DNA from 2 places in the Alkaliphilus metalliredigens QYMF genome. Region 2 is predicted to be linked to the other one. Evidence: riboswitches for the same ligand, from Rfam matches in the RefSeq annotation. Region 2 holds a riboswitch; the other holds the start of a gene.
What was found. Region 2 has a riboswitch for cobalamin ahead of nikA (nickel ABC transporter substrate-binding protein). Riboswitches for the same ligand answer to the same signal wherever they lie in the genome.

Region 1: it holds a riboswitch for cobalamin, as region 2 does, so the genes downstream of both, AMET_RS02625 (hypothetical protein) here and nikA (nickel ABC transporter substrate-binding protein) in region 2, are expected to answer to the same signal.

What each region holds. Positions count from the first base shown of each region.
Region 1 covers NC_009633.1:537,213-553,712, forward strand. Annotated here, with positions in the region: gene AMET_RS02585 (spore germination protein) at 1-119, opposite strand, end outside; gene AMET_RS02590 (phosphate/phosphite/phosphonate ABC transporter substrate-binding protein) at 398-1,270, shown strand; gene phnC (phosphonate ABC transporter ATP-binding protein) at 1,282-2,028, shown strand; gene phnE (phosphonate ABC transporter, permease protein PhnE) at 2,066-3,622, shown strand; gene AMET_RS02605 (cell division protein FtsX) at 3,682-4,569, opposite strand; gene AMET_RS02610 (cell division ATP-binding protein FtsE) at 4,571-5,245, opposite strand; gene AMET_RS02615 (coiled-coil domain-containing protein) at 5,272-6,393, opposite strand; gene htpG (molecular chaperone HtpG) at 6,932-8,812, shown strand; cobalamin riboswitch at 9,019-9,200, shown strand; gene AMET_RS02625 (hypothetical protein) at 9,424-9,927, shown strand; gene AMET_RS02630 (CbiM family transporter) at 9,949-10,620, shown strand; gene AMET_RS02635 (energy-coupling factor transporter transmembrane component T family protein) at 10,649-11,410, shown strand; gene AMET_RS02640 (energy-coupling factor ABC transporter ATP-binding protein) at 11,407-12,219, shown strand; gene AMET_RS02645 (hypothetical protein) at 12,281-12,718, shown strand; gene AMET_RS02650 (HD-GYP domain-containing protein) at 13,032-14,072, opposite strand; gene AMET_RS02655 (Nif3-like dinuclear metal center hexameric protein) at 14,302-15,129, shown strand; gene AMET_RS24085 (LiaF domain-containing protein) at 15,310-16,032, shown strand; gene AMET_RS02665 (YcbK family protein) at 16,206-16,500, shown strand, end outside.
Region 2 covers NC_009633.1:4,845,863-4,862,362, reverse strand. Annotated here, with positions in the region: gene AMET_RS23660 (hypothetical protein) at 1-115, shown strand, start outside; gene AMET_RS23655 (BlaI/MecI/CopY family transcriptional regulator) at 238-597, shown strand; gene AMET_RS23650 (M56 family metallopeptidase) at 608-1,900, shown strand; partial or broken gene AMET_RS27465 (DUF1801 domain-containing protein) at 2,006-2,170, shown strand; gene AMET_RS27140 (iron chaperone) at 2,176-2,376, shown strand; gene AMET_RS23645 (hypothetical protein) at 2,449-2,649, shown strand; partial or broken gene AMET_RS25320 (IS3 family transposase) at 2,879-3,763, opposite strand; gene AMET_RS23635 (hypothetical protein) at 4,050-4,922, opposite strand; gene AMET_RS23630 (sensor histidine kinase) at 4,970-6,415, opposite strand; gene AMET_RS23625 (response regulator transcription factor) at 6,412-7,068, opposite strand; gene AMET_RS23620 (DMT family transporter) at 7,276-8,217, opposite strand; gene pdxR (MocR-like pyridoxine biosynthesis transcription factor PdxR) at 8,334-9,737, shown strand; gene AMET_RS23610 (GNAT family N-acetyltransferase) at 9,879-10,325, shown strand; gene AMET_RS23605 (VOC family protein) at 10,401-11,267, shown strand; gene AMET_RS23600 (vanadium-dependent haloperoxidase) at 11,363-12,292, shown strand; gene AMET_RS23595 (MFS transporter) at 12,505-13,680, opposite strand; cobalamin riboswitch at 13,934-14,126, shown strand; gene nikA (nickel ABC transporter substrate-binding protein) at 14,312-15,913, shown strand; gene opp1B (nickel/cobalt ABC transporter permease) at 15,997-16,500, shown strand, end outside.

The DNA of each region.
Region 1 (16,500 bases), 620 kb from region 2:
TTTTCTCTATTGATATTCACACTTTTTGAAATGTGAAGGGGGATATGTACTTCATCACTGATTTTGATTTCTGTTTTGCTCTCTTTTTTATTTTTAAAAAAACGATTTAGAAAGTTCAATCAAAAAACCTCCATAATAATACAAGTATTTTTAGTATGTTTAATATGGATTGATTTATGCGTAAGCACGCTGTAAAATTTCGAATAAATAAAAACTCCGGTGCCTACTTAGAAAATATAAGGGATAGGGCTTGTCTTTAATAATGCATCGATACAATTCTAATTAAAAGCTTCGACAGGGGTACAATTTTAGAAATTGTACTGAAAGTGTATTGAAAAAAGATTGAAATTAGTGTAAAATATGAGTAAGGATATAACTATTTAGGGGGACTTGAGAAATGAATAAAAAGTTGATGATTATTTTAATGATTGTGTTGATCAGTGCAGTAGCTGGATGTACCAGTGCAAAGGAGGAAACCATCAGAATGGGCTTTGTACCCATGATGGATGGAGATAAATTAATTGAATCCGTTGAGCCATTAGCTGAAATGCTATCAGAGGAAATTGGCGTAAAAGTAGAAGCTTTTACAGCCACAAACTATGTTGGCGTAGTAGAAGGTTTAGGGTCAGGACAGGTGGATTTCGGGTTTATTCCTCCATTTGCATATGTTTTGGCTAATAGTGAAAGCAATGCCCAAGTTGTATTGACAGCTTTAAATAGTAGTGGAGAAAGTAGTTATCGGTCACAATTTTTAGTGAGAAGTGATTCAGATATTAACGATTTTCAAGACATTCATAATAAGACGGTGGCTTTCGTAGATCCGTCGTCCACATCGGGGTACTTATTTCCAGGAGCTCACTTAATGGCAGAGGGTGTAGAGCTGGAACAGGATATTGAATACATTTATAGCGGTGGACATGATAAGGCCTTACAGCTTCTTTTAAATGGTGATGTCGATGTGGCCACTACATTTGTTGATGTGAGACAGAGATATGAAAAGGATTTTCCTAATGCCATGGAACAAACAAGGGTATTAGGATATACAAATGATATACCTAACATCAGTGTAACGGTAAAGGGAAGCATGGATGCTGACATGCAAGAGAAAATAAAAAATGCGTTATTGACAATAGCAGAAGATGAAGAAGGCTCAGCACTTTTAAAAGAGTTGTTTAATATGTATGGGTTTGTAGAAGCAACAGATGAAGATTATAATATTATCAGAGAAACTGCAAAATCAATGAATGTTGACTTACAAGAGGCCAACTAGGAGCTGAGGAAATGATAAAGCTAGAAAATGTATCTGTCTTATATAATAAAAAAAATCTAGCCGTGGATGACATTAGCTTAGACGTTGAAAGAGGCCAGTTTGTTGGGGTGATAGGCTTGAGTGGAAGCGGAAAGTCAAGCCTATTAAAAACAGTGAATTTACTTGTTAGGCCCTCAAAGGGAAATGTATACATTCAAGGTACAGATATAGGTTTATTAAGGAATGATAAGCTGAGGGATATCAGGAGAGAAATAGGTTTTGTGTTCCAAGATTTTAATCTTGTGGAAAGATCATCTGTATTGGAAAATGTTTTGGTAGGAAGGCTAGGTTACAAGTCTTCCTTAAAATCCTTCTTTGGATTATTTGATGATACAGATTATGAAATAGCGGTAGATGCATTGGAACAGATTGGACTTAAAGACAAAATGTTTGCCAGGACAGATCAATTAAGTGGAGGACAGAAGCAAAGGGTTGCCATTGCCAAAACCCTATGTCAAAAGCCTAAAATTATTTTGGCCGATGAACCCGTATCTAGTCTGGACTTATCATCGGCTCAAGTTGTGATGGACTATTTTAAGCAGATCAATGAAAAAAGCCAGATAACAATTATGATCAACCTTCATGATGTTAACTTAGCAAAAAAATATTGTTCAAGAATCGTAGCATTGAAGGATGGAAAAATTTTTTTTGATAAAGAAGTAGGTGAAATAGATGATAGAGAGCTACAAGAGTTATATGAGAAAAACCAGCAGGTATAAGAAGCATATCAGTAAAACCAACAAGTACAAAGAATATATGAGTCATAAAAGGAAAAAAATATACATTTTTTTAGGACTTGCAATATTCGCCCTTACTTTTTTTTGCGTGATGATAGATTTTAGTTTCCTTAGAATCTATCAAGGGATCCCTAGCATGTATAATCTAGTAGAAAGAATGCTGTCTCCTAATTTGTCCTATACACAGGAGGTTTTTTCCAAGCTTCTAGAAACAATAGAAATTGCAGTGACTTCATCTTTTGTAGGGGTTTTATTAGCCATGCCCTTTGCACTATTGACAGCAGGTAATATAACCCCGAGTAGGCATGTAGCCATGATTTTAAATCGCTTTTTCGCTTTTTTACGAACCATTCCAAATCTCATTTGGGCAGCCCTTTTAGTTAGTGTTTTCAGTATCGGTCAATTTTCAGGAATAGTGGCCCTTACAATCACAGGTTTTTTAATAGCCCTAAAGCTTTTTAGAGAAAATATAGAGACCATTAATGAAAATCTCTTAAATTCAACAAAATCTGTAGGTGCAAATCAAATTCAAGTTCTTAGATACTGTGTATTACCGACTATTTTGGAGTTGGCAGCATCGGTTTTCTTTATGGTGCTTGAAATAAACATAAGAAGTGCCACTGTCCTTGGGCTAGTGGGAGCAGGTGGAATCGGGCAGATCATGTGGCGGGACTTGAACCATTTGAGGTACGATAATCTAGCTACACTGGTTTTAATTTTACTGCTAACAATTGGTACAATTGATGCTTTGAGTTTCATTGTAAGACGTTATATAAAAAGATCATTTATCCTTCATCAATCAATTGAATCCTATAAAAGGGCTCCACAAAAAAGAATATTACAATTAATCCTCCTATCCATAGTACTGGGATTTTGGATTATGAACGCCATAGATATTAACTACGCAAGACTAATCATGGGATTAGAACAAGGCTATTTGATGATCAGTAGAATGATCAGGTTTGAATGGGCCTATGTACCAAGATTACTTGAAGGAATTAGGGAAAGCTTCTTTATCGCTATTTTTGCCACCATGACAGGGGCCATAGGTGCATTGTTCTTATCCTTTTTTACTGCATATAACACGGCACCCTTGAAGGTCACATCCTTCTTGACGAAAGGAATGGTCAATCTTTTAAGGACCTTTCCTCCAATCGTAACTGCAATTATCTTTTTTCGCGGGGTGGGACCTGGACCCTTGGCAGGTGCCATGGCTTTGAGTATTTATACAACCGGTGTTCTGACAAAGCTATATAGCGAAGTCATTGAGAATTCCCATGAAAATATTAAAAATAGTATATTGGTTACTGGATCTACCAATTTAAATGCCTTTAGATACGGGATTTTACCTGAGACCCTACCTGCTTTTATAAGTTTGGTTTTATATAGATTAGAGTCGAATATCAGAACTTCAACTATACTGGGAATCATAGGAGCAGGGGGAATCGGTACGATTCTATCTATGAATATCACTTGGAGAAACTGGGAGCGGGTGGGGCTCCTGATTTTAGGTATTTCCATTATGATTATGTCAATAGATGTACTAAGTTATTATTTAAGAAAAAGGCTTGTCTGATTAATAGCTAAAAAGGAACAGTGCTTTATCTTGGACTTATTGTTGAAAACCTCACTTTTCTAATGATTTTTTGAGGAAGAGAGCCCCAATAGACTACCCATAAGTCCCAGGCTTGCGCTGAGGCTCATGATCAATATAACTAGATTTGACATCAGTATGTCCCGTGGCGGGAGGGGGATAAAGGGAAGGGGACCGGACATCTGGGCATACACTTGCTTTAATGCGGCTGCTGACATCATACTTGCCAATAGGCCTCCTCCTAATGTTAATAACAGTCCTCCCAGTAAGAAGGGTAGGGCAATAAAAAGCTCTGGGGCCCCTAATAGTCTCAGGGTATTAATTTGATCTCTGTTACTATAGATCCCCTGTCGGATAATATGGGAGATAATGACCAGGGTGGAAATACCCACAGCAGCCACCACCAAATATCCTAAAATGCTTAATATGCTTGCAAGACTGCTCAATCGATCTAAAACTTCTCGGTTATCCCTCACATGGGAAACCTCTGGGATCTGATTCAATTCTCCAAGAACTGGATCAATTTCTTCAAGATAGATTTTTGCTTCGATGAAAGGACTGAAGGGATTATCATCAAAGAATGATAGAACCTCGGCCTCTTGTCCAAGGATTGACTCCATTCGGTCATAGGCTTCCGAGGCATCAACGATCCGTGCCTCTCGGACCCCATTAATACCTTGTATCATTTCAACCAGCTGCAGGCTATTGTCAGAATTCATACTTTCATCAAAATAAATATTGATTTCTGATTCTCCTTGGATGACTTCCATGACTTCAGTGCTGATCCACCATCCAGAAATCACCATGGAAAGGATAAAGAAAATAAGACCTGTACTAAAAAGAGAAAAAACATTGGATAGGAGATCTAAGCGGATGATGGTTTTTGCTTCTTTAAAAAAATAACCCGTATTATATAGAATGTTTTTCATGCTACGTTGCCCCCATTCTTTCACCGCAAATACCGCCGGCTTCCATCTGAATAAATTTCCCATCATCGATCTCCTCAATCAAATGGGTTGCATGGGTGGTAATCACCACCGCCGTTTTTTCATCTCTAAAGGAATTTAAAAGCGATAGTATGTTCAATGCATTATCCTTATCTAAATTGCCCGTAGGTTCATCTGCCAAAATTAATGCTGGCTTTCTGGCCACGGCTCGGGCAATGGCCACCCGTTGCCCTTCGCCCCAGGACAGGTTTTCCACCGGTGCAAATTTTTTGTGCTCTAGACCTACCTTGACTAGGGCATCATGGGCATCTTTCTTTATCTGATGATGAGGTAGACCTAGGAACCGCATGCCCAGCATGACATTTTCCATGGCTGTTCTTCCTTTTATCAGCCTGAATTCTTGGAAAACTGGGCCCAGTACCATCCGTAGACGCCTGATGTTGGTAGCTTCCTCCTTAGACATGGGTTGCTCTAACACCCTTAGGGAGCCTCCTGTGGGATACTCAATTCCTAGTAAAAGCTTCAAAAGACTGGTTTTACCTGAGCCACTGGGGCCAGTGATATAAAGGATCTCTCCTGGTTGAACTTGTAAATCAATGTTATGTAAAGCCATGGTACCGTCGGGGTATGTTAAATAGACTCCCTTTGCTTCAATCATGATTTAGCCACCTTCCTGATGGTAGACTAGAATAATCTGAGTCTACTGAGTAATTCTAAGGATCCTTCTTGGACTTCTACAGAACGTAGGGTATTACCGAAAAGCAAGGGTTTGAGGTTGAGTACCAGAGCACCCTCCTTAAATAATTCCTTTACGGCGCTGGAGGTTAATAAAATCCCGTAAAAGCTGCCTTCCTCTGCAACGAATTTTAATGTGTGTCCATTTTCAATCACAAATGTTCCTGTGAGTACCAAATGCTGATTAGGCATTTTTAACTGAACCATTCCAGGATGAAAGTTAAATCGCAGCTCCTCAACATCTAAGTACTCCGAGATCAGGGCATTAATCACATCCTCATCGATGGTTCCTTTAATCCCTAAGGAGGTAAAGGATATTTCCATGGCATCAGTGGGGAGGTTTCCTTCTCCAATAATACGGGAGAATTCTTTGGTGGAGGCTGAAAATATGAGCTTAAGCTCATCCCATACACTCTGGATGTTAGATAAGTGCTCTTGGTAATATTCTCTTTGATCCTCTAAGGATGCTAAGTACGCCTCCTGTTCTACTTGTAGTTGTAAGTTTCTTGCTATGGATTGCTGAAGCTCTTGTTGTTTTGCTTCCACTAGCATGGCTTTTTCAGTTAACTTAGATTTTTCAATGGAGAGCTTCTCCTTACTTTCGGCTAACTCGTCTAAAAGTGCTCCGGTGTTACGGGTCAAATCCCGCAGTGTGTTGAGCCTTCTTAGTAAAGCGGAAAGGCTATCTGAGGATAAAACGATCTCCAGGTAGGAGCCTGGACCTCTTCTTTGATAGCTCTTTAGGACATGCTTTAAGACATCTCGTCTTTCTTCATAGGCCAACTCTTCATTACGGGTTAGGTTCTCTAAAACCTTTAACTCCCCTTCAATGACTGATAGATCTAGGAGGAGCTCCGTTTCTTCATTTTCCATTTCTTCTATTTCCTGTACCAGTATAAATAGGTTTTCAATGATTTGTCTTTCTTCTTGGGAAATGCCAGTCAAATTTTCTTGGATTTCAGAAAAAGGGTCCGCTTGTTCTGTGGCCATACTTAAAGGTAAAAACAGCAAAGTAAATAGTATGGCAAAACTAAAACTCATGATTACTCTTGTCTTTTTTGTTTTGAACATGAAGATTACCCCTCTCTTGAACCAAATCAGTAAATCCTTATGATTTTTCCATTATAAACTAATTCTACCAGAATATTTTATATACGACTACTTTTATATTGGATGTCTTTGTTAGGATGAAAATTTAGGGGGAAAGTACCCATTGAATTAAGTGTTATTTTACCCTACCATTCTCATTTAGCCCTATAGAGATACGATATTTTGTGGTGCACCTAAAGTTAACCACAGGATAATGTGGATAAGGGCATAATACTGTTGATAAGTAAAAATGGTTATCAATAGTTATCAACAGTATATAAATGATGTTAAACAATCTCATGATTCCCTTAGATTTATCTCTGGGGCACTGTCATATTTGCTATTTAAGCAGGGCAAATGGAAATATGTAAAAATAGCAGGGGGCAGCGCCTAAAATGATAAAAGCCCTTGACAAATCCAGTATATTTGATAGATTATAATTAGCACTCTATTCAATAGAGTGCTAATTAAGTTGATTATGGTAGTATCAGACGAATTTTAATAGGAGGAGAAAAATACAATGATAAAAAAAGAATTTAAAGCAGAATCGAAGCGATTACTAGATTTAATGATCAATTCAATTTATACCCATAAGGAAATATTTTTAAGAGAACTGATTTCCAACTCTAGTGATGCAATTGATAAGATATATTATAAAGCATTGACGGATGAAAGCATGATCTTCAACAAAGAGGATTACTACATAAAAATCACGACGGACAAAGAGAATAAGATGCTGATAATATCTGACATGGGAATTGGAATGACAAAGGAAGAGCTGGAGGAAAATCTAGGTGTTATTGCACAGAGTGGTTCCTTTACATTTAAAAAAGAGAATGAAATAAAGGATGGCTTTGATATCATTGGACAGTTTGGGGTAGGTTTTTACTCTGCATTCATGGTTGCGGATTCAGTGACGGTGATTAGTAAAGCATTAGGAAGTGACCAAGGGTATAAATGGGAATCAATAGGTGCAGAGGGATATACAATTGAGCCCTATGAAAAAGAAAGTGTTGGAACAGAAATCATCCTAAAACTCAAAGAAAATACAGAAGATGAAAAATATGAGGATTACCTAGAGGCGTATCGGTTAAAAACCATCATCAAGAAATATTCAGACTTTATCAGATACCCAATTAAGATGGATATTGAGACAAGCAAGCCCAAAGAAGGGGCAGAAGGTGAATATGAAGAAATAGTAGAAGAGCAAGTTGTCAACAGCATGGTGCCAATGTGGCGAAGAAATAAAAATGAGCTAACAAAGGAAGATTATGATCTTTTTTATTCTGAAAAGCACTACGGTTTTGATAAGCCACTAAAGCATATCCATATTAGTGCAGACGGAGCAGTCAGGTACAATGCAATTTTGTTTATACCTGAAAAAATACCCTATGATTTCTACACAAAGGAATATGAAAAGGGATTAGAGCTCTATTCCAGTGGGGTACTCATCATGAACAAGTGCTCAGACTTGCTTCCTGATTATTTCAGCTTTGTAAAGGGAATGGTTGACTCTGAGGACCTATCACTGAACATTTCAAGGGAAATGCTTCAACATGATCGTCAGCTGAAAATCATTGCTAAAAAAATTAAAGAAAAAATTAAAAGTGAATTAGAATTACTGCTGAAAAATGAGAGAGAACGTTATGAAGAATTCTACGATAGCTTTGGTAGACAGATCAAATATGGGGTTTACAGTGATTTTGGACAAAATAAAGAAACACTGAAGGACTTGTTACTATTTTACTCTTCCAAGGAAAAGAAAATGGTCACTTTAGATGAGTATGTAGGTAGAATGAAGGAGGACCAAAAGTACATTTACTATGCTTCGGGAGATTCTATTGAAAAAATTGATAAAATGCCTCAAACAGAGCTCTTGGCAGAGCAGGGCTACGAAATTTTATACTTTGCTGATGACGTAGATGAATTTGCTATTCGCGTGCTGGTAGATTATAAAGAGAAAGAATTTAAGTCTGTATCTAGTGGAGACTTAGGGATTGAAGAGAAGGATGAAAAAGAGGAGCAAGAAGAGCAAACACAAGGTAGTAAAGAAGTGTTCGCATTTATGAAAGAAGCATTATCTCAGAAAGTCAAGGATGTTAGACCCTCTAAGAGATTAAAAAACCATCCAGTATGTCTTGCAACCGATGGGGATGTGACCATCGAGATGGAAAAAATATTAAGTGCAATGCCAAATAATCAAGAAATAAAGGCCGAAAGAGTTTTAGAGATTAACATCAATCATGATGTATTTAAAACCCTAAAGGAAGCCTTTGACAATGATCAGGAAAAGCTAAAGATCTATACAAATGTACTATACAATCAAGCATTGCTGATTGAAGGACTGACAATTAACGATCCTGTAGAATTTACAAACGATATATGTAAGTTAATGTCATAGTTAAAGTTTCTTAAGCTAAGAACAAGACATGTAAATAGTGAGTAGAAACCCTCTGGAGAATGATTGGTATTCAGAGGGTTTGCTATGGGCGGAAGCTGTCACCTTGTCTGACACAAAATAGCCTCATCATCTTTGACCAGTTATTTTCTGTCCCATGGCTAAAACAGTTGATTTATTATTTTTCCAATGTTATACTTAAGTCGAATTGAATATTGTGTTAGACAAGCTTTCATTTAAAAATGAAATGGGAAGTTTGGTGAAAATCCAACGCGGTCCCGCCACTGTAATGGGGAGTCTTTTTATTAAGTATACCACTGGATAATATCTGGGAAGGTGTAAAAAGATGATGAACCTAAGCCAGGATACCTACTTGTTTAATTTGACGTTTTTCAAACCCACGGTGCATGGGTTTGGAGGCTTTTGATTTTATGCTTTTATATCTAGGAATTGCTCTCTATGATTTATATTCTTCTTCCTAAATGTACAGTATAGAGACAAAGTATATAGCCTTTTATTGCCTGCACATACATAGTAAGTGTGGGCTTTTATTTATAAAAATGTCCAGTTACACAATATTCACAATATATTATCACAAAAGGAGTAGATGTGTTGTGAAGAAAAAACTAAGTATTTTATTTGGTGTTGCGTTATTAATGTTAGTTTTGGTGGCTTGTGGAAGTAATGAGGAGGAGGTGAATACTGCTGAGGATGATGGACACGAAATTCCTTATGAATGGAGCGGTGTTTATACCTTTGAAGAAGATACTTATACTTTGAAGTTCAACAAAAATGAAGGAGATGAGAGCTGTATGATAGCCTTTATCTCAAAAGAGAGTGGTATAACAGACATAGAACACCATGCCATTCATATCATGGAGGCTGACATGGAAGACATTGCAGCGGATTCTCATTTTGTTGCAAAAGATGAATATGGCTATAACTTGATTTTAAATCCTGATACAAGCAATTTTACCATTGATATGGAGAAGTCAGGAGAATACTTTTTATTTGTAGAACATTTTCCAGAAGAATTTGACTTACAAGTACTAGATTCCAGTGGAAATGAACTTATGGCAAAAGATATGGTTGAATATGAGGGTGATCATCAGCATTAAGGATGTTATTTTGTACTTTGGATGCTTGCCCGGGCATCCAAGGTGATTTTAAAAGGTATATTTGAACTGGAGGTGATTCAAGTGCATTTGTCAGATGGTGTTTTGAATCTTCCTATGGCTGTAACGACTTCAATCGCAGCCGGGGGAGTTATGATTTATGCGATTAAAGGGATAAAAGAAGAAGAAATACCTAAAATCAGTTTGATGACGGCGGCTTTCTTTACCTTTGCATTAATAAGTATTCCTATAGGACCAAGTAGTGTACATCCTTTATTAGCAGGGTTGCTGGGTATTATGCTGGGTAGGCGTAGTCCTATTGCTATTTTTATTGGATTACTGCTACAGGCCATCATTTTTCAGCATGGAGGACTTACCACTTTGGGAGTCAATACATTGCTTGTTGCTTTACCAGCTTTGGCTTCCTACAAACTATATTCGAAATTAACATGTAACAAAAAATCACCTGCCATATGGGCTGGTTTTATAGGGGGATTTGCTGTTTTCACCTGTGTTTCCTTACTGATATTGGTTCTTTTTATGACAGATAGTCGGTATAGTGAAGGTTTTTTTTCTGTTGTTAATGTCTTGGCAGTAGGCTATCTTCCATTAATTGCAATGGAGGCAATTCTTACTGGATTTATTATTTCATTTATATACCGGATTCGTCCTCATATTTTAGAAACAACATCTTAAATAAATTAGATGTACAAAGGAGTCTTTTATGGTATCCACTAAACCGACAAAGAGAACAGACTATCATAATGGTCACGAAAAATTAATATCTTGGGGGAGAAACTGGGAGACTAGGACCAAAATAATGACTTGCTTTATGACAGCATTTGGTTTAATTGGTTTGGATAAGTTATCACTCCTGATTTTCTCCTTTTCTCTACTGTTGCTCATTGTAATCTCCATGGGATTTTCAATCAAGTATATACTCTCTAAGCTGGTGTTACTACTGCCTTTTCTGGCTTTAATGAGTGTGCCCCTGATCATTGGTCCTGGATTTCCAGTCACCAATGATCGGTTTGTTTTTCCTTTGATATTAACTTTGAAAGCATTATCTGTTTCTTTACTTATGTTTATTATGATTTTAAGTCAACCGCTACAACAATTTTTAAATGCTTTGTCCCATATGCATCTGCCGCCCTTCTTTATTTCGATTCTTTTTTTGTCATGGCGGTATACTTTTGTTTTATGGGATACCTTAAAAAACACCCAAAGTGCATTGGTTTCTAGGCTATTCAATACTTCATTTAGGAAACGTACGTTTAAAACCTATGGAGAGGTTATGGGAGGGATACTCATTAAATCAATTGATAGATCTGAAAAGCTTTATAGAGCAATGATTGCCCGGGGATTTTCAGGTAGAATATCTAGTTCAAAGCCCCAGTCTATTACAAGGTGGGATATCATAAAGTCATTTTTATTTGTGGGTGTGATCATATCACTTAATATCATTGAAAAGTGGTGGTTCGTATGAAGGCAATTATGATCGAGGGGTTGCGTTATAATTATCCTGATGGGACCCTGGCCATAGATAATATATCTCTTACCATAGAGAAACAGAAAAAAATTGCTTTTTTGGGTGCCAATGGTAGTGGGAAATCTACTTTGCTACATCATTTAAATGGACTGATTATTCCCCAGGAAGGGTCCATAAAAATTATGGGAAATGTAATAAACAAAAAAAACATTAGAGAAATCAGAAAAGCAGTGGGAATGGTTTTTGATAATCCTGAAGATCAATTATTTTCCACAACGGTCTATGATGATGTTGCCTTTGGTCCTAGAAATTTAGGTTATGATGAAGACGCGGTACATGACTGTGTTAATAAAGCACTATCCTTGGTAGGGGCAAAAGAACTACAGCAACGGCCCCCCTATAATTTAAGCTTAGGGCAGAAGAAAAAAGTATCCATTGCTGGTATTCTTGCTATGAATCCAGAAATCATGGTGTTGGACGAACCCTTTTCAGGATTAGATCCCTATTCCCTTGAACAACTTTTATGCATATTAGAAAGATTATATAAAGAGGGAAATACATTGATCATTAGCACACATGATGTGGACTTAGCCTATAGCTGGGCTGATGAATGTGTTATATTGAGGGACGGAAAATTATTGGCCCATGGTTCTACCCAGCTACTTGAAGATAAAAGTCTCATGGAAAAAGCCAAGCTACAAGTACCTAATTTATATTCCATTTTTAAAGATACTCCCTTAAGGCCTAAAAATAGTGAAGAGGGAAGGGCGTTATTAGGGAAGTTACTTGAAAAACAGAGTAGATAGAAGTGAATATAGGATATTGAACTATGGATTAAAATAATAATTTCAAGGGGGTTGTTTAATCATGAAGCGTATCAGTATTATTTGTATGATTATATTATTATTTGCTTTTACCGTATCACCGGTTTATGCTCATAAAATGCTTATTGAGCCCATAGAGGATGGGGTGATAAAAGTAAACTACGAGGATGGTAGTGTTTCTAGTAGAACAGAAGTGGTGGTGTATGATTCTAATGGAGCAGAAATTTTAACAGGAAGCTTAGATGAAAATGGCTACTTCTATTATGATACTGATTTAGATGCCACACGTATTGTAGCCGATGATGGGTTAGGTCACCGTGTAGAGTGGCAGGTAGGGGATCCAGCAGTATATAGTAATCATGGCTCCAAGTGGAAGAAAATAAGCTTGGTTGTTGCTATATTCGTGGTCATCGGATCTGTTTTCTTTCTACGGAATAAAAAAGCAAAAGAGAAAGAGTTGTTAGGCACTCCAAGAGACTGAAAATTATGTGGTGATTCTGTAGAATTTACAAACAATCTATTAAAATGGATGTCATCCTTAAATATGAAAGCCACCTTCAAAGGCATGGGACCTGAGGGTGGCTTTTTTTATATAATAGGAAAGTTCTCTTTCCTATTATATAAAAAATAGGGGTTGTAGGGGATGGAATCCCCTGCCCGCTCTCAGGAAGGTGCTCAGCCAGCTTCGCTGGTGTCGAAGGAAACCTAGGGTTTCCTAGCGAAAGCGTCGAAGACGCTTTTTTTATATGATATTTAAATCAAGATTTTCTAAGGAAATGAATCCAAGGCAGATTCTAAAAAACAAGAATATCCAGTATTTTCATTGATGGGGTGACACTCAAGTCAATAAACCTATTACCTATTTTAATCAATGGCTTCATAGGGGAATCTGGGTTTTTGGCAATGATTTCACCAACATCTCCATTTTCCAAGATGACCCTAGAGCCTATATAAAAATCGGATAATTTACTGACAAAGGTTCTAACAATCTTTTGATCAAGTACGCCAAAATAATCATTCATAAGTTCTTCAGCAATTTTTAAAGCAGACTGCTTTCCTTTATAAGGGCGAGTGGAGGTCATGGCATCAAATATATCTGCCACGGCAATGATTTTGCCAAACAAGTGAATTTGTTCTCCATTAATGCCAAGTGGGTATCCTTTTCCATCCTCTCTTTCGTGATGCTGAAGAACGCCTAGGGCGATATCGTGGCTGAAGAGGGTATTCTCTCTAACCAAGTGATATCCATAAATAGGATGTGATTTAATCTCTTGAAACTCCTGGTCATTTAACTTACCAGGTTTAGAGAGGATACTTGGCGAAATTTGTGTTTTCCCAATATCGTGGAGGAAACCAGCATAGATGAGTTTTTTTAGTAACGCATCCTCTAGCTTTAACGATTTTCCAATAAAGGAACAGTAAATTGCCACATTAACGCTATGATGATATGTATACTTGCTCTGATTATTTATCTGTGTGATTGCGTCAAGGGTTAATGAAATGTCGGAGAAACTACTGATGTCATCAATGATTTTTCTGATCTCTTTTAGTTTCAATCGGCTAATTCCTTTAAATCTCACCATAATCCCCTCGGTTGCAGCAATGGTACTTTCATAAAGTTGTGTGGATTGTTGTTGATTTCTTTTCCGTGTGGAGACAATCTCAATGGATTCTTCTTGGATATAAACAGATTTTATCTGCCATCGATTGAGATATTGAATAATATATTGAGATAATACCGTGCCACTAGAGAGAAGCTTGGTACCATTTTTAGCAACGATGTCTCTAGAAGTTCTCGCTCCAGGGGTTAAATGAGTGGTTGGGATAATAGGCAAGTGAATTCCTCCTCTGATTTTAGGATGTGCATCTATATGTAAATAGGACTTTAGTCATGAAACCAATATTATTAATCAGTTTATCATAACTAATTGTCGAAATTATAAAAAAATTGTCAGGAAGTCTAAAAAATTATCTTCTGGGTTTCTTTGTTAATCTCTTGAACTCAACATATAATAGAGTAAGGAAAAGTTTTTAAATTAAATTTATTAATGGGAGGACTGTGTAGTGAATACAAAAGAAATAATGGATATTGCATTAGAACTAGCTGGATTAAATGAAATACCAGCGGATTCTGGTATTATTGTTGAAGGTGAACATATCAAAAAGGTGGCCATTGGTGTAGATATGGAACTGGCAGAGATGCTGCTGGCAAGAGATTTAGGAGTCGATTTAGTCATTACCCATCATCCCTCTGGGGGAAGTCCGAGAATTAACTTACATAAGGTGATGGATAATCAAATAGACAGTATGATCAGGGCAGGGGTACCAATTAACAAAGCACAAAAAGCGTTGAAGGAAAAAAAAGATGAAATAGAAAGGGGACTTCATGTTTCTAACTATGATAGGGCTGTATCGGCGGCTAAGCTATTAAAGATGCCCTTTATGGGAATTCATACACCAACAGATATTCTAGCAGAGCGTAAGGTGCAAGGACTTCTAGATGAAAAGTTGAAGGAGCAGCCCAAAGCAACTTTACAGGATATCATCAAGGCATTGGAAACCCTCCCGGAATATCAAAGAACAATGGCTAAGCCTGCAGTAAGGGTAGGGGCAAAGGATGATTATGCCGGAAAGACCTTCGTCACCATGGCCGGAGGAACAGGCGGTGGTAAGAACGTGATTAAGGCATACTTTGAGGCAGGTGTGGGGACATTGGTCGCCATGCATATGCCAGAGGATGTCATTAAGTCCGTTAGAGAACAAAACATAGGAAATGTTGTTGTGGCAGGGCATATGGCCAGTGATTCTGTAGGGATTAACGAATTTGCCAAGGCTTTAGAGGAAAAGGGCATTGAGGTTATTAGAATGAGTGGGTTAATTGATCCAACATAAGGTGGATTGAAGTGAAATCCTTTGAAGAGTTCTATCTCTTCAGAGGATTTTGCCTTCTATAGCCGAATGTACTGGATTCTCACTGAATATATCTGAATATGATTGCGAGACAAGTCATATAAAGGGTATGATTATATTGTAATAGAATGATAAATTAATATGTGAAGGGATGTGATGGAGATGTCTTTTTTGAAAAGTAGATGGATTGTTGGGGTATTGATTATATTTTTAGGGGTTATCGCTTTGTTAAACAATTTTGGGTTTACTGAACTGAGATTATCGGATATGATTTCTACCTACTGGCCTATTTTATTGGTTTTATGGGGAATTGATGCTTTAATCAGCCGTGGCAGTAAGGGAGAAGTCGTATCAGGGTTGATATTGGTTTTTCTCGGGGTGACATTCATTGGAAGAAATCTAGATTTATTTTATTTAGATCTATCTTTATTCTGGAATCTATTTTGGCCTGTGATCATTATCCTAGTGGGAGTGAGTTTCCTAAAGGGTAGTAACAAGGTGAAAAAATCAAATATGGCCATTATGGGTGGAATTGAAAGAAAAAGAGATCGCTGGGATTTGGAAAGTAGTTCTTATTTTGCCCTTATGGGTGGCGTGGAACTAGATTTAACCCTGGCTAACATACCTGATGAAGAGGTGATACTAGATTTAACAGCCATCATGGGTGGAATAGACATTTGGGTGCCAGATAATATCCAAGTAATTTGTGAGGGAACAAGTATACTGGGAGGGATCGAGCTATTAGATCGTGCCACCGGTGGAATCGTTGCATCTACTAAGGCCAGTCAAAACGGTGATGGAGAAAGTAAGAAGTGTATTAAAATATATAGCCGAGCTATTATGGGTGGGATTTCTGTACAGAGCAAAAAGAACATTGCTATTTGAGAGAAATAAAGAAAACTTGGTTTGGATGGCGATTGACTCTCATCTAAACCAAGTTTTTTTGTATTGACCAATATCATTTTGAACTACTAACTTTTTTTTTCTTAAAACATCTATCATATAAGGGCGGTTAAATAAATGTATTTATAAGCTAAATTTTAAGAGGAGGGAGTTAAATGAATAATATTCAAATTTCAAAAAACTTTAAGTTAAAGGAATTTCAATGTGGAGATGGAGGTTATCAAGTCAGATTAGATAGCCAGGTGTTGAAAAAATTACAGGAACTGAGAGAACAAACGGGAAGGCCTGTTCTCATCAATTCAGGCTATCGAACCCCAAGCTACAACCAGCAGGTGGGAGGCAGTCCTAGAAGTCAGCATCTTTTAGGTAAGGCAGCAGACATCATGGTACCTGGAATGGAATTAGAATCACTTGCAAGGGTGGCAGAGGGAATCGGATTTGGAGGGATTG
Region 2 (16,500 bases):
CCCGACAGTTGGAATGTTATTGTTTTTCTTTATAACAATGAGTACCATAGGATTGATTACCAATTTTTACATATCCCCCATACTAAAAAAATACATGATGGATGATGTGAGCTAAAGGGAAAGCATCGGAGACGCTTTTGTCATTAACGATTGAAATAGTAATTGACATGTTATTACTGCTGCGATAGTATTGACTTGTATTCAACTATTGAAATAGTCAAGTAAGGAGAGATGAATATGAAAATTAAATTATTCGATTCCGAACTAAAGGTGATGGAAGTGCTATGGAGAGAAGGTAATTTGACGGCAGGTCAGCTTGCCCTTATTTTAAAAGAAGAAACAGGTTGGAATAGAAATACCACCTATACTGTCATCAAAAAATGTATTGACAAAGATGCCATTGAAAGATTGGAACCTAATTTTATATGCAGGGCGCTGCTCTCCAAGGAAGAGATCCAGGAGCAGGAAACAGAAGAACTGATTAACAAAATGTTTGATGGATCTACAGAAATGTTCTTTGCGACATTTGTTAATGAAAAAAACCTAACGAAAGAGCAAATTGACAAATTAAAAAAAATTGTTGATAAGTTGAAGTGAGGTGAATACAATGAATCTGTTGCAAATGAGTGTCTCAGCCGGCATTCTTATTCTGATGGTTGTTGTTATAAGAGGACTTGCCATTAACAGGCTACCTAAAACAACCTTTATTGTACTTTGGGGAATTGCTTTATCTAGATTGATCATTCCTTTTTCCATTCCTTCAAAATTTGGTCTGTATAACGTGATTAATCGCTTAAAGGAAAAATTTGCACTAGAAGTCGGAGGGACAAATAGCAACGATGCAAGAGTGTTTATCTATGGAAATACAGAATATGTGGAGGCAGTGAATAAACCTTGGTACATAGAACCCATGATGATACTTTGGATTGCGGGTATCGCTTTGCTTGCTCTATTTTTTGTCGTATCCTTTTATAGAAGCTATAGAGAAATTAGAACAGCGTTGCCAATTAAAGGGAATAATTTGATTGACAAATGGTTGAGTGAGCAAAAGACAAATCGACTCATTAGAATTCTAGTATCCGATAAAGTGACAACACCCCTCACCTATGGCATACTAAAGCCTAAAATTATACTTCCAAAGTCTATGGATTACAGCAACGAACTGGAAGTCAGATATATTCTTGCTCATGAATGTATACATATTAAGCGATTTGATGCTCTATGGAAGCTTTTACTGATCATTGCACTATGCTTACATTGGTTCAACCCTATGGTATGGGTATTGTATGTGTTAATGAATAGAGATTTGGAGATTGCCTGCGATGAGGAGGTAATCAAACTATTCGGTGAGAGCACAAAATCTCATTATGCGTTATCCTTAATTGAAATGGCGGAAGGTAGAACTAAATGTACCCCTTTATATAGCAGTTTCAGCAAAAATGCCACTGAAGAAAGAATCGTGTCTATTATGAAATTTAAGAAAACATCAGTACTTAGTCTGATGCTAACATTTATACTTGTGGCAGGAGCAACATTAGTGTTTGGTGAAAGTACTGAAACCAAAGCGCCTCACTTATATAGAGTAATTCAAACAGATAATGGTAGGTTCAGATTCGAGCTTAATGAAGAGGGAATGGTTACTTTAAAAGATGTTGATGATAGAGTAATTAGCAGGACGCCTATAGGTGGTGATGGTGAGGATATCCTTATTTACAGCAGTGGAGAGAATCCTAAAATATTGAAACTAAATATTCCTAAACATATTCAAGGAAAACGTGTTTTAATCTATAACCCAGAGATACTGTCAGGAACGGAGGGGGCAGATGTTGAAAATAGAATAAATATAAATGCTACGAATATGCTATCTGACTTATACCCAATCAGATATAACTTTAAATAGCAGATCAGATTGGTGACGGTTAAAGCTAAGATAGGAAAGTTCACCGATACAGAAGCTGCAACTGCTATTAGAAACCTATTAAAAGCAGTAGGATTAATAGAGTAAATATTATTATATAATTTTTTCTATAAACCGATTGATGACTATATTTCTAAATTTCCAGAAGAGGTTCAGGAAATATTTAAAACGTTAAGGAATGTTATAAAAGGGGCAGCACCAGATGCTAAGGAAAAGATAAGTTATCAAATGCCTACATTTGTGCTATATAAAAAATTGTGCATTTTGCTGCTTTTAAAAACCGTATTGGATTTTATCCAGCACCTAGTGGAATTGAGGCATTCAAGCATGAATTATCAGAGTATACAGGAGGAAAAGGAGCAGTTCAATTCCCTATAGAAAAGCCACTGCCATATAAATTAGTAATTGAGATAGTTAAATTTAGAGTTGCTGAGAATATAAAACTAACCGTCTCCTAACTTTTGTTTTGGTATACTAGGTACATAGGTTGCAACCTTACAAAAATAAAACAAATAACAGAAGGCTTTATCATGTATATAACAAGAAAAATTAAAATAATGGGTATTTCAGCACTAGCAGTTACAATGATTGTATCAATGTCTATGGCAGCATTTGCATCTTCTACATCTTCGAAGTTTGAATCGGCTACAAAGTTAGAAACAGTTAAGACAGAAAATCTTGACAATGTTGATATGAGCAAAACTGAACCTGCTAAGGTAGTTACAAATTAATCAAAATAGTTTTGGGGCAGCGCTATAATTACTGCTGCGTCATTTTTTATACTAAGCAGAGGAGCGTATAACGAGATGAAATTGCTTTTAGCTGAGGATGAATATGATTTAGTTATTCTAGATCTAATCTGCCCGTAGTGATATAGAAGACAGAGTAATAGGTTTAGATATGGGAGCCAATGATTATCTAATCAGTAAGCGCTTAATAACAAGGTTGGACTGTCAACACTTATTTACTTATTTGGACAGTTTTTTTAAGGGTATTACTTTTATACTGAGTTAGTGATAAATATCCTAGTGATGAATGGAATCTATGGTTATTAAACCAGTTAACATAGTCATCTAGTTGAAATTTCAAGCCATCTAATGTATCCAATAATTTATCGGTTAAATAAATCAATAAGAATACAGATATAGTTCCAACTCATACCTACCCTTACATAGGTCAAATAGCTTACTACGACATTTAAATGAAGCTGTTCATCAAAGTTGAGATCTGCTAAATTAGCTACTTTAGATTAATTAGTTTTGTCAGTAGTTGGTTTAAATTGAGCAATGGTGTAATTATATATAAGTCCCTCTTGTTTCATAATCCTGCCAATACGGCGGCGTGAAACTTGATATCCTCTTTTTAGGAGTTCTCTATTAATTTTACGAGTGCCATAATTATTGCGACTAGATTTAAATATATCAGTAATATGTTTGGTTAATAGGCTCTCATCAGAATTTTGTGTAGCTTCATAATAATACGTACTTCTTGAGATTTGTAAGACTTTGCACATTGCTGACATTGGGTATTTGTGTACATTATTTTTTATCACATTTACCTTTGTCCTAAGATCAATGCTGCTTGCTTTAGAATGTCATTCTCCATTTGCAGTTGTTTTAACTCTTTCTTGAGTTTAATGATTTCTTGTTCTTGGGTGCTCCGATTATCCTTCTTTTCAAAAGAACCTGTTGTTTCCGCTTGTTTAATCCATTTATCAAGAACGAATGCAGCAACATCATATTCTTTGATAATGTCACATTTTCTTTTTCTATTATGGTAAAGTTGAACCATCTGACTTTTAAATTCTGGTGTAAACACACGCCTAGGCTTTCTTGAAGGGGGCATTTCGTTTACCAATATTAATAATAATAAAGATACGAAACCGCAGTTACAGCGATACGCTGAACCTTACCATAAGTGACGGTGATTTTCTCTAGACCTTAGTGTTTTCAGCATAGATCGTCCCAGTGGGCTTTGGCTGAATGGATTACTAGTGGATGGTATAATGAATATTTTGAGGGGTGAGAAAGACGAGCTCATTTAGCTAGTAAAGCTGGTGAGTGAAACGATATGTAAGTATAGGACGGCCTGTTTGATAAGTTTATATCAAATAAGCCGTCCTATTGATATATTAGCCTACTGCTTTATCTGTCAGTGGTTTGGGATCGAAACTTCCATCGTAACCATCTGGGAAGTATATGATGACTGCTACTTCCTTGTTTTCACCGATTAAGCGAACTGCGTATGCGGAGCCGTCAGATAGCTCGGATACTACGGTGACGCCAGTTTGTGGGTCTGAGAATACCACTTTACTGCTGCTTATTGTAACATTTTCTGGGATTAATTTTAAAATTTCCTGTACAGCTTTATTTTTCCATTCAGGGCTTTCTAGATCCTTATTATTATCGTCCCTAGAATTGAGGTTGTAAAAACCTACATGAATTATTGTACCGCTCACAGAATCTACGGAGACATGATAACTCTTTGAACTCTCGGCTTCATTAGGAGAGAGGAATGTTATTCCCCAAATATCTGAGTTTGGAACAGGACTTCTTGAAAAACTTGCTTCAGCGGTGTAACCTGTTAAATCTACTCCATAGGCCTTTTCAAGTACGGCTACAGCATAGGAGGCAGCCTGTTCTGCTGAAATATCTTTTTCTCCTGGAATCATATTCGCTATAGTAGCATTGTATTTTTCCTCGATCTGCTCAGGTGTAATATCTTTTATATAGCTTAATTTGTCTTTGATTGCATTTTCGTGGGCACCATCATGGACTCTCTTAGATAGGTCAACAACGGAGTATTCCACCGTATCTTCAGTTTCGGCAGTTTGATTTTTACTATATGCCGTATTATTGTTTGTATCGAGAACTACATAAGCCGATGCACTTTCAGGTATATTACGGTTAAGAGCAGAAACCATCAAGGAGTTGCTTCCCACTATCAGAGTAGCAGCTGCAATAAATACCCATGTCTTTTTAACGATTGTTTTAAATTTTGCCATTTTTATAATCTCCTTTTTAATAAATGTAATGTAGTACTACAAATACATCATACATCCTTATAGGTTACGGAGTTTTCAGAAGGTTGTAAAGGAGTTGTAAAAAGAATTTGAACGCTGGTGCCTTTTCCTAAACAAGAATAGATCTTTAACTGGGCGCCATGCAGATGGGCAATCTCCCTGCAAAGGGACAAACCCAAACCTATCCCACCTGAACTTCGTGAACGAGCTGTGTCCACCCGATAAAAGGGTTCACATACCAAAGCAGTTTGTTCCTCATCCATACCACACCCAAAGTCCTTTACTTCAAGTATTGGTACAATATCCAAATAAGCAGACAGGTGTATGGAAGAATTCTCGGTAGATGCTTTCACTGCATTGTCTACAAGGTTTACCAATAGTGATTGAAGAAGGATAAAATCTCCCGATAATTCATTTAATGAGGAATGAATATCAAGCTTGATAGATTTTTCTTTTAACTTCGGGGCTAATACTAATCTTATCTGATGAAGCAGCTCAGAAGGTATTATTCTGTGAACATCCAGTTTACTATTTTTTATGAGAGCTAAATCCAGTAGTTTAAATGCTAAGTTTTGCATTCTATCAGTTTCACTAATAATATAACCAGTTGCTTTTATGCGATTCTGCTCACTTGCATTAGCGTTTTGTAAATATTCACCGTAGCCACGAATGGCTGTAAGGGGTGTCCTCAGCTCGTGGGCTAGATTGTCCACGAGACGCTGTTTATCTTGAGCATTTTTGTCAAGCTCAGTAATCTTTTCTTGTATGCTGGAAGCCATCTGATTGAAGTTTTCTGCTAAGTCATGGAACTCATCTTTGCCTGGGATACTGATTCGGTCGTCATATACGCCGCTAGATATTTTACGAGTAGCTGTTTGCATAATTCTTATAGGCTGAGTAAGCTTTCTTAAAAACAGTAGCAATACCAATGTCAACACGATCTCAACTGAGGCACTGACCGTAATGAGATAACGAATAAGTTGTGAGTGGGTATCATATAGTTCAGATAGATCCCGAACATAGGCAAGGGCATAATCTTGGTGTTGCCCATGGACTCTCCCAGAGATATATAAGTATCTTTTTTCGTTGATTGATAGAACTTGTAATTCAACAGCATTCCAATCTAATTCTTCATTACCTGTGCTGTATGGGACAGAAAAAGGGATATTTGTGAAAAGAAGATCATTGGAGTGTTTCAGTTCTAAGAATACATCTTGCTTTCTATAGTAGTTAGCATAGGACCGCATCACACTTTCCATAGAGGCGGGCGGTATCTCAGCTTCTTCACGATAGTAATTACTGTTAATTGCTTCAAGAATACCATTCCTGATGAAGTGATATTCACCCAGTGCTCGATTCTTATCCCGCTGCATATTAAGGGAAAAACTATGTTTAGAAGTCAGGTATGAGCTAATGTTGATGGATACAATGAAAATGATTAGAATGCCAATAAATGCTTTTTGCCAAAACTTCACTGATCCACCTCCAATCGATACCCCATCTTATATACAGTTTTTATTTTGTTTTCCCAATTTAATTTTTTACGCAGTTTCTGAATGTGTACATCTACTGTTCTGGTCTCTCCGAAGTAGTCGTACTCCCAGGCCAATTTCAGCAGTTTTTCACGAGATAGTGCGATGTTTCTATTTTTAATGAGTATTTCCAGTAATTCATATTCACGAAGGGTAAGTTCAATTTCATCTCCGTTCACCGTAACGACTCTGCTTTCTAGGTTTACAACGGTACTATCAAGAGAAAAAATATTTAAAGATCGCTGGGTACGGCGGAGTACAGCTTCGATACGGGCCAGCAGTTCAATGGTTTCAAAGGGCTTTACAATATAATCGTCTGCACCTAGTTTAAGTCCTTTGACTCGATCAGATAGATTACCCATGGCAGTGAGGAAAATTACAGGTATGTTCTCAGGAACATATTCCATCAGGGAAAAACCATCTAGCTCTGGAAGCATGATGTCTAGGATAATCAGTGAATAAGTATTCTGTTTTATGAATTCAAGCGCCTCATTGCCTTCATAGACCTGTGTGCTGGTATGGCCTACCAGCTCGAGATTCATAGCAATAAGGTCGTTTATGGATTGTTCATCCTCGACGATGAGAATGTGTGCCATAAAACCACCTCCGTTCTTATTTTAGCACATATGGTAATTAACTAATGTAATAGAGTTGTAAATTCGATTTAATGAGTATTGGGTTTTATGATATCCTGTTTATGATAGGATGGGAACAGATTATTTAAATACCTTATATGAAGAGGGTTTTAGCGTAAAGCAAGCAAGGATTGTCCCGACTTGCCTTTACGAAAATCATTGATTTATTTATTTATCCTTGTGTGTTTCTGGATGAGATGCGATTTGGATATCTTTAACAGTAGATTGCTTAGATAGTAATATAATAGAAGAAACAATGAAGAGAAGGCCCACAATATGTTTAAGATAAATAGGTTCACCTAGTATAAAATAAGAGAGAAGAAATACACTTATAGGAAAAATACCATAATAGGCACCTGCTGTACTGCCGGATACCTTTGATATTCCAGCAAACCATAGAGAAAAGGAAAGTACCGTTACAAAAGCACCATAATAAAGTATTGCAAAGTAGTGTTTATAGGTTAAACTAGATAAGTTGAAATGATACTGCTCATATAAAGCAAGGGGCAAAGCGAGCATAAAGCCATAGAAAGAAACCATAAAGGTACTCACAAGAGGCGACGGCACAGGTGAAAGCTTTTTCCGTAAAAATGTAAATAAAGACTCTCCTAGCACAGCAAAAAAAACGAGAAGATTACCAAATAGACGATAGGAAAGAGCAATATCAGTACTAGAAGTAGTGAAATTAAAAACTATAATTCCAAGAATACTAAAAAATATCCCCCAAATGGTATTTGAGCGAATCTTTTCTTTCAAAAAAATCCAAGATAAAAGGGCAATCACAGCTGGAATGGTACTAAGAATAGCACCACTTTCCCTAGCACTAGTAAAACGAAGACCATATAATAGAAATACACGATATAAGAAAGTACCCATCAAGGCCTGGAAAAACAAAACTACTAGGTTTTTTTTAGAAAGCTGTACTACACTAGAGCCCTCTTTCCTACATAAAAGAATCATTCCTGAAAAAATCAGGGCGATAGCTAAGCTATATATCTGAAATAAGAAAATGGGCATATCTATTACCACGATTTTTCCAACCACTACTGCACTTCCTGATATGAACATACCTAAAGTCATTTCTACATATGCTCGATAAGATTGTTTCATCAAACCACTCCTTCTAAATTAAGTTTCATTTTATGGTATTATAATAGCATGAGAGAAGTGGTTAGATGTAGATCCGCTTTTAATTAAATTTAATAGAGCCACTTGGAGGGGTGAAAATGATTTGGATTACAATAAATAAAAAAAGTGATATGTCTATCATTCAACAAATGTATAGTCAGATTCGAGATATGATATTATCTGGCAAATTAAAAGAGGAGAATAAGCTCCCCTCCACAAGAGCCCTAGCACAAGAACTGAATGTTTCTAGAAATGTGGTGATAGAAGCTTATGATCAATTAATGAGCGAAGGCTATATACAGAGCCATGAAGGCTCGGGGACCTATATAACCGAAGGACTTCAAATAGATACGATAAAAGAAAGTCCATCAACACCAAAACAGACCCTATCAAAAAATCAGGAACCATCAATAAAAATAAATTTTCGTTCCGGCATACCTGCCCTAGACTGCTTTCCTCATAATAAGTGGGGGCAAATTTATAAAAGCATTTGCGCAGAAATAGAACCAAGCGATTTAGGGTATTCAGAAACCATGGGACATCTAAAATTAAGAAAAACATTGGTAGATTATTTACAGCAAATGAGAAATGTTAAATGTAATGAAAATCAGGTTATTATTACTAATGGTGCTGTGCAAGCCCTCGGGATTATTGCCCAAGTACTATTAAAAGAAGAGGATTGCTTCATCAGTGAGGACCCTACTAATATAGAGATTAGAAAATCCTTTGAAAGAAGAGGAGCTAGGGGTATATCAATTTCCGTAGATGAACAGGGACTCAATACAGGATTACTTCCCCAGGAGCTACATCCTAAACTAATCCTAGTAACTCCTTCCCATCAATTTCCACTGGGTGGAGTGATGCCTATTGCAAGACGGCTAGAGCTTATCCAGTATGCAAAGCAAAAAAACTGTTACATCGTTGAAGACGACTATGACAGTGAATATCGATATGAAGGCTACCCAATTCCCTCCATTCAAGGCTTGGCACCAGAAAATGTCATCTATGTTGGGACCTTTAGTAAAATATTATCTCCTGCCCTAAGGATAGGTTATTTAATTCTTCCAGAAAAACTGGTTGATAATTGCAGGAAAGAGAAATACATCTCCGATCTACATACAGAAACCCTGACTCAACTGGCATTGGAAAGGTTTATAGAGGAAGGACAATTACTCAAGCATATTAGAAAAATGAAAAAGGTTTATAAAAGAAGGCAAAACCAGCTAATTCATGAGCTAAAAATTAACTTCCCTGATATAAAAATAATGGGAGAATCCACAGGTATGCATTTAGTCGCTCAATGGAAAGACATAATCTTTACAAAAGAGCACTTAGACAAACTAAAAAGTAAAGGTCTAAATATCCACTGTGTTAGGGAATATGCAGTTCGCAGAGATGAGCATTTAAATCAATTAATCTTTGGTTATGGAAATGTAGATGAAAAGATGATAACGGAAGGAATTAGGATATTGAAAAAAGTTATGCAATCAAAGAACCACTGAAATCTACAAGGTTTATTCTAGTCTAAGGATATTAGAACCTAAAGCTCCTTTCTGGTAAACAAAACCAGAGGGGAGCTTTTTAATTTTGCCATTAAATCGTATAATAGAATTGACAGAATAAATATCATAGTAGAATAAGTAATGGCTAATTTCTCACATGGATTAATTATGATTCTAACCCATACTTCCGGTTTGCTCAGCATTTTGCTTGTACTCCGATTCAGCGATGAATTTTGTCATATTTTAAAAGCATCTCATCTAAATGAAGGTTTGATACTACCAGAAGAGGAAGAAAAGAGGGGGATGACGATCTACTTGGCAGAAAAAGATCAACAGATTATTGGAAAAGTCAATCTTCAATTGAGTACTAAAATTGGTGGAATATATGGTCTAGGTGTATTACCTGAGTATAGAGGAAAAGGATTTGGACGAGCAATTCTAATGATGGCTATAGAAAAGCTAAAAGAAGCCAATGCAGGTGAAGTGATGCTCCAAGTGGCTGCTGAAAATGCCAATGCCCTGAATTTTTATAAGTCCTGTGGCTTCATGGAGACATCAATCATGGATTATTATAAAATTAGATCATGACTTGACAGTTTAATGGAATCTTTAAGTTGGTATTATATAGATAAACACTATGTGGCTTAAAGGAGGCAGTGAATTATGTCAAAATATCATCGACCACCCAATACCTTTGTTGGTCAAGTGGACATTAAAGTGGGGGACTTAGAGAGAACACTTAACTTTTACCAAGGAGTTCTTGGATTTACTATATTAGAAAATCATGAAGGAAAGATCACGCTCACAGCAGATGGTAAGCTCCCCCTCATTAAAATTGAGCAGCCTGAAGATATAATTTCAAAGGAATCACAAACAACAGGGCTATATCATTTTGCAATCCTGTTACCGAGCCGGGCTGATTTAGGAACCATAATAAAGAAACTAAGAGAAATAAGTTATCCATTACAGGGAGGATCTCATCATGGTATTAGTGAAGCCATTTATTTAGAGGATCCCGATGGAAATGGAATCGAAATATATGCAGACACGCCACCTTCCACATGGAAATGGGAGAATGGAGTGTTGCCAGCAGAAGGAAAGGCATTGGATATAAAAGGCCTGTTAGCGGAAGCTGAAGATAAAGAATGGAAAGGAATCCCCTCTGAAGCACTGATTGGACACATACATTTAAGTGTGTCAGAGCTAGAAAAAACAGAAGCATTTTATCATCAGGGTATGGGATTTGATGTGGTAATGCGAATTCCAAGGAATGCAGTCTTTTTCTCTACAGGCGAGTATCATCATCATATAGGAACAAATATCTGGAACGGAATAGGCGCTCCTGCGCCTTCGGAAAATAGTGTGGGCATGAGTTCATTTTCTGTTGTGTTTCCTAGTGATGAAGCTAGGGAAAAAGTCATAAAGAAACTAAGGGATCTTAATTATCAGGTAAAAAAGGAAGAAGGTGTATTCATCACTGAGGATCCTTCGGGAAACCAGATTAGACTTGTGGTTTCAAGGGACATCTAAAAAAGTCCTTCAGTGACTTATATATTTCAAGTAACATAGACAATTTCCCTTCATATAATGTAATAATCAATATTATGTAGTGATGGGGGATAATTATGAAGATCGTGATACGCTCTAACATAGCAGTAGAATATCTAAGATTTCATAACAAAAACATAAAGATAAATAAGCCAAACAAAGGTAAAGTCCATAAAAAGGCTCACAAGAAATGGTCCTGCTTGCCTTATGCTGGAGAAACACGAAAGCCCATAGGAATTGACCCAGCCGCTGGTTCATGGCCCTTGTACTTCATGAAAAGAAGTAGAACTGGGAGATTTACGACACTAGATGGAAAAATGATTAGACTTACAATACAACATCCAGACAATATCGATTTCTGTAAAGAGCTATCGATTGTCAAGCGTGTACTAAAGAATATTACATGTGATCAAAGGAAAATTGCAGAATACTGGGGAGACGGGCCACCTACAAAGCAATGGACCCCTATCATAGATCGGTTGGTAGATACCTATAACCTTAGTCCAGCTCAATCTGCTCGTGTAATTGCAGCAGTTCAGGCGGGAATGAGCGATGCACTTGTCATCACTTGGTTCTATAAATACCTTTGGGACGTTCCCCGTCCAAATCAATTGGATTCAAAACTGATTACAGCAATTTGTACTCCAAAATTTCCAGCTTATCCATCAGGACACTCTGTTATATCGGGAACAGCTGAAGTCATCCTAAGTTATTTTTTCCCTCCAGAAGCTGAGCGTTTAAAAGAATTAGCCCAAGAGAACTCTATTTCACGCCTATATGGAGGCGTACACTTTCCATCGGATTTAAACGAAGGACTAAGACTTGGAAGGCAGATTGGAATGCTGATTGTAGATATATTAAAGTGTCAGCTTGATGGGAATAACAATGGGATTGATAGACCTTCAACACAGGATTTAAATGCGAGGTTACATCCCCATCCATACAATCAGGTGATTCCATATCCCTCTAGAGTTAGGTCATGTAATTTGCCACTTTTACCAGAGTAGTTAGTAACCATTTGTTAATATGTTATGATATGGATAAGCAATGTCACGCTTCTTATCTATATCAACTATTTAAAAAAAGAGAAATCCTCTTTCATTTTAGGATTTCTCTTTTTTAAAGTAAAAATATATTTTACATATTTTAAAAGGGTAACGGGCCTAGGATAATTAATTAGAACCCTAGAGCTCATAGAGGATAAAGTAATCTCATTATTTTAACCTCTAAGGGTAGTCGCAGAAGAGGCATTGGTTCTAATAATCAATGAAATGGCAAAGACCACAACAATCAGCCCAGTGAATAGGAAAGAAATGGAAAAATCAATTGAGCTACTTAAAGAACCAAGTGCAAGAGCAATGAGACCAATGGAAAAATCAATGATACTCTCTTGTACAGATAATACAGTGGCTCTTGTGCTGACGGGGGATAAATCAACCAACCAAGCAGACAAGACAGAAATACCACCATTAAACCCGATACCAGTTAGCAGGCTGCTAATGATTAAAATCGTATATTGACCGGAATCTAGGTAGTACAGTATGGAAACACCCAAACCTAGAAGGCCTATGGCTGGCCAGGCCACCATTGAACGTCCCCAACGATCAGATAGATGTCCTGAGATAAGAGTGGAGAAAATGCTAGCAATTCCAAAAAAAGTAAAATAAATACCAGGGTTACTGATTTCGGTCACTCTGGAAATGTAAAGTGTCACAAAGGAAAGTAAGGCGCCAAAGGAGGTTGCAGTTAATCCTATGCCTAAGTAGATCGCCCAATATTTTTTATCAAGCAAAACTGATAACATGGAATTAGAAATCCTTAAATTTGTAGATTGAGTGATTTCTACAAATTGAGTTTTAAATAGAAGAATGAGAGCAATAAGACCAAATAAAAAACAAGTCATAAACCAAAATCCAAAGCTAAATTGATTCATAATGAAGGATGAAGTAGCGGGACCCACCAATAAAGCAAAGGCGCCGATCAATCTGTAAACCCCCATATAAGTACCCACTTTATTTACTGGAGCCATATCAGCAACAGCAGAAATTGAACTAGATAGAAAAGCAGATAGGCCAAGGGCCTGAAGCATACGGGCTAAAGTCAATAACCAGAGGCTATTGCTATAATAAAATAATAATGAGGTTAGAGCAAAGCAGGCAGTTCCTATGAGTAAGGGAATTTTGCGGCCAACACGATCTGCCAAGGGTCCGAAATAGAAGCGCAGACAAATAGCAGTAATAAAAAACAAGGCGGTCTGAAGACCCGAGTGAAACTCAGTGCCACCAAGTTTTAGTATATAGAGTGGAAGTAAAGTGAAAGTTGAATTAAAGATGACCATGACTAAAAAATTAACAATAAACAGGAATGACAGATTTATCATTTTTTTTGATTCCAAAAGTGTAACCTCCTCTTAAGTTCCAGAAACAAATAAAATACGATGATATAGATAAAGTATTACTTCCATTATGACATAAACTCAAAGTCTTTTACATATAAAATGAGCTGAAGGTCGTCAAAAAATAAGAGAAGGTAATGGGACGATGAATTGAATCATTGTCCCATTACCTTCTGTATTTAATCAACAGAACCGTCCCCTTGATTTCTTGACAGGAAACAATATACAATATATACTGAAATTGTTAAAAATCTAATATTCTACGATAATAGGTTTGAAGGATCAAGGAAGTTGAGCCTTCAATTAAAAGGGAAACAGGTGTAAATCCTGTACGGTCCCGCCGCTGTAAAAGAGTAGTAGTGCAAAATATGCCACTGTTGATATGGGAAGGCTTTGCACTGTGATGATACTTGAGTCAGAAGACCTGCCTATTATTATAAATCACAACTCTACGGAGGATAGGGGGGTATGTTTTGATAAAATACAGGTTATTTTACCAATGATCTCCTTATGTAGTTAAGGAGATTTTTTGTTGCAGAAATTTGTTAATAACAGCAACTGTACTGGTGAAATCTTCAGTTGATAAGAGTTATAATATTAGATCTATTTTAAATTAGGAGGAGGAAAAGCAATGAAATGCAATAAAATAGTAGTGATGATATTGGTTTTAGCATTAAGTTTTTCTATGGTAGGCTGTAATACAGCGACAACACAAGCAAGTGGAGATATTGGTGAAGAAAAAACACAGCTGGTATACGCCAGTACCAAGGATATAAGGGATATTAACCCCCATACCTACTCTGGAGAAATGGCAGCACAAAATATGGTTTTTGAATCCTTAGTAATAAATACAGACGAGGGGGTAAAACCTTGGTTAGCTGAAAATTGGGAGATATCAGAGGATGGGAAGACCTATACCTTCAAATTGAGGGAAGATGTGAAATTTACTGACGGAGAGGTGTTCAATGCAGCAGCAGCTAAGATGAATATCGATGCCGTCATGAATAATTTCGAAAGACATGCATGGTTAGAGCTAGTAAATCAAATCGATCATGTGGATATTATAGATGACTTTACCATTGATTTAGTCCTAAAAAATGCTTATTATCCTACCCTTAGCGAATTGGCATTAACGAGACCCTTTAGATTTATATCGCCTAACTCCTTTATTGATGGCAACACGAAAGAAGGAGTAAATGGTTACATTGGAACAGGTCCTTGGGTGCTTAGTGAGCATAAAGAAAATCAGTATGCAATATTTACTGCCAATGAATCCTACTGGGGTGAAAAAGCAAAGCTTAATGCCGTTAAATGGCAAGTTATGCCGGATCATCAAACCATACTTCTTGCCCTTGAAAAGGGAGAGATTGACCTATTATTTGGAGCTGATGGAGACATGGTTGATTTAGATTCCTTTAAGGCTTTAGAAGATAGGGGGAAATATGTTACTGTAATGAGTGAGCCCATAGCTTCTAGGGCCATCCTATTAAATTCAAATAAAGAGATTACAGGAGATATCAAGGTAAGAGAAGCCTTGCAATACGCCATAGATAAAGAAGGCATCGCCGAGGGTATACTTAATGGTTCGGAATCCGTAGCAGATACCGTACTGTCTCCTACTGTTGCCTATTGCAATGTAGACTTGGAAAAAAGGTCCTATGATATAGATAAGGCATCAAAACTTTTAGATGCAGCCGGTTGGACTTTAGGTAATGATGGTTATCGGTACAAGGATGGTGCTAAAATGGAAATCACTATTTATTACAATTCCGATAATAGTCAAGAACGTATGATCAGTGAGTATATGCAAGATAATTTAAAAAATGCAGGTGTAAACTTGAAAATAGTTGGTGAAGAAAAACAAGCCTTCTTAGATCGACAAAAAACAGGAGATTTTGACCTTCAATATTCCTTATCTTGGGGTATTCCCTACGACCCTCAATCCTACGTATCTTCATGGAGAATCCCAGCCCATGGTGACTATCAGGCTCAAGTAGGACTTGAAAAAAAAGCGTGGCTAGATGAAATGATTGGAAATGTTATGATAGAAACCGACGAAAATACACGACAGGAAATGTACAATGAGATACTAACTTATATCCACGATGCCAGTGTATACATACCACTAACTTATTCTAGAACAAAAGCGGTATATGAACCTTCATTAAGAGGTGTTGGTTTTAATACATCCCAATATGAGATACCTTTTGAAAACATGTATTTTCAGCAATAAAGCTAAACATAGGATTCCTTACTAGGTAAGGAATCCTATGTAAAAGATGATGTTTAGATCTGAATTAGTAAGGGGGGCAATCAATGAGAAATTATATAATTCGCCGAATATTATTTATTATACCGATATTAATAGGAATAACCTTCATTTCGTTTTTGCTAATTAATTTAAACACCAGTGACCCGGCAGAAGTTGCCCTAAGGGTCAATGAAATTACCCCTACCGATGAAGCTGTAGCAGCCATGCGGGAAGAGTTAGGTTTAGACAAACCTTTTTTTGAAAGGTATATTATTTGGTTGGGAAATAGTCTTCGCTTTGACTTTGGAAATAGTTATATAAATAACAAGTCAGTTTCAGATGAAATGCTAAGCGCATTACCTGCTACACTATATTTGGCAGCAATAGCACTGATCATGATTTTGGGAATTAGTATTGTGGCAGGGATTTTATGCGCTATATTTGAAGACTCTATAGGAGATAAAATAATACGAGGAATCATATTTGTTGGGACGGCAATGCCTAACTTCTGGGTGGGGCTACTACTAATGTGGTTGTTTGCTGTAAAATTGGACTTGTTCCCTACCAGT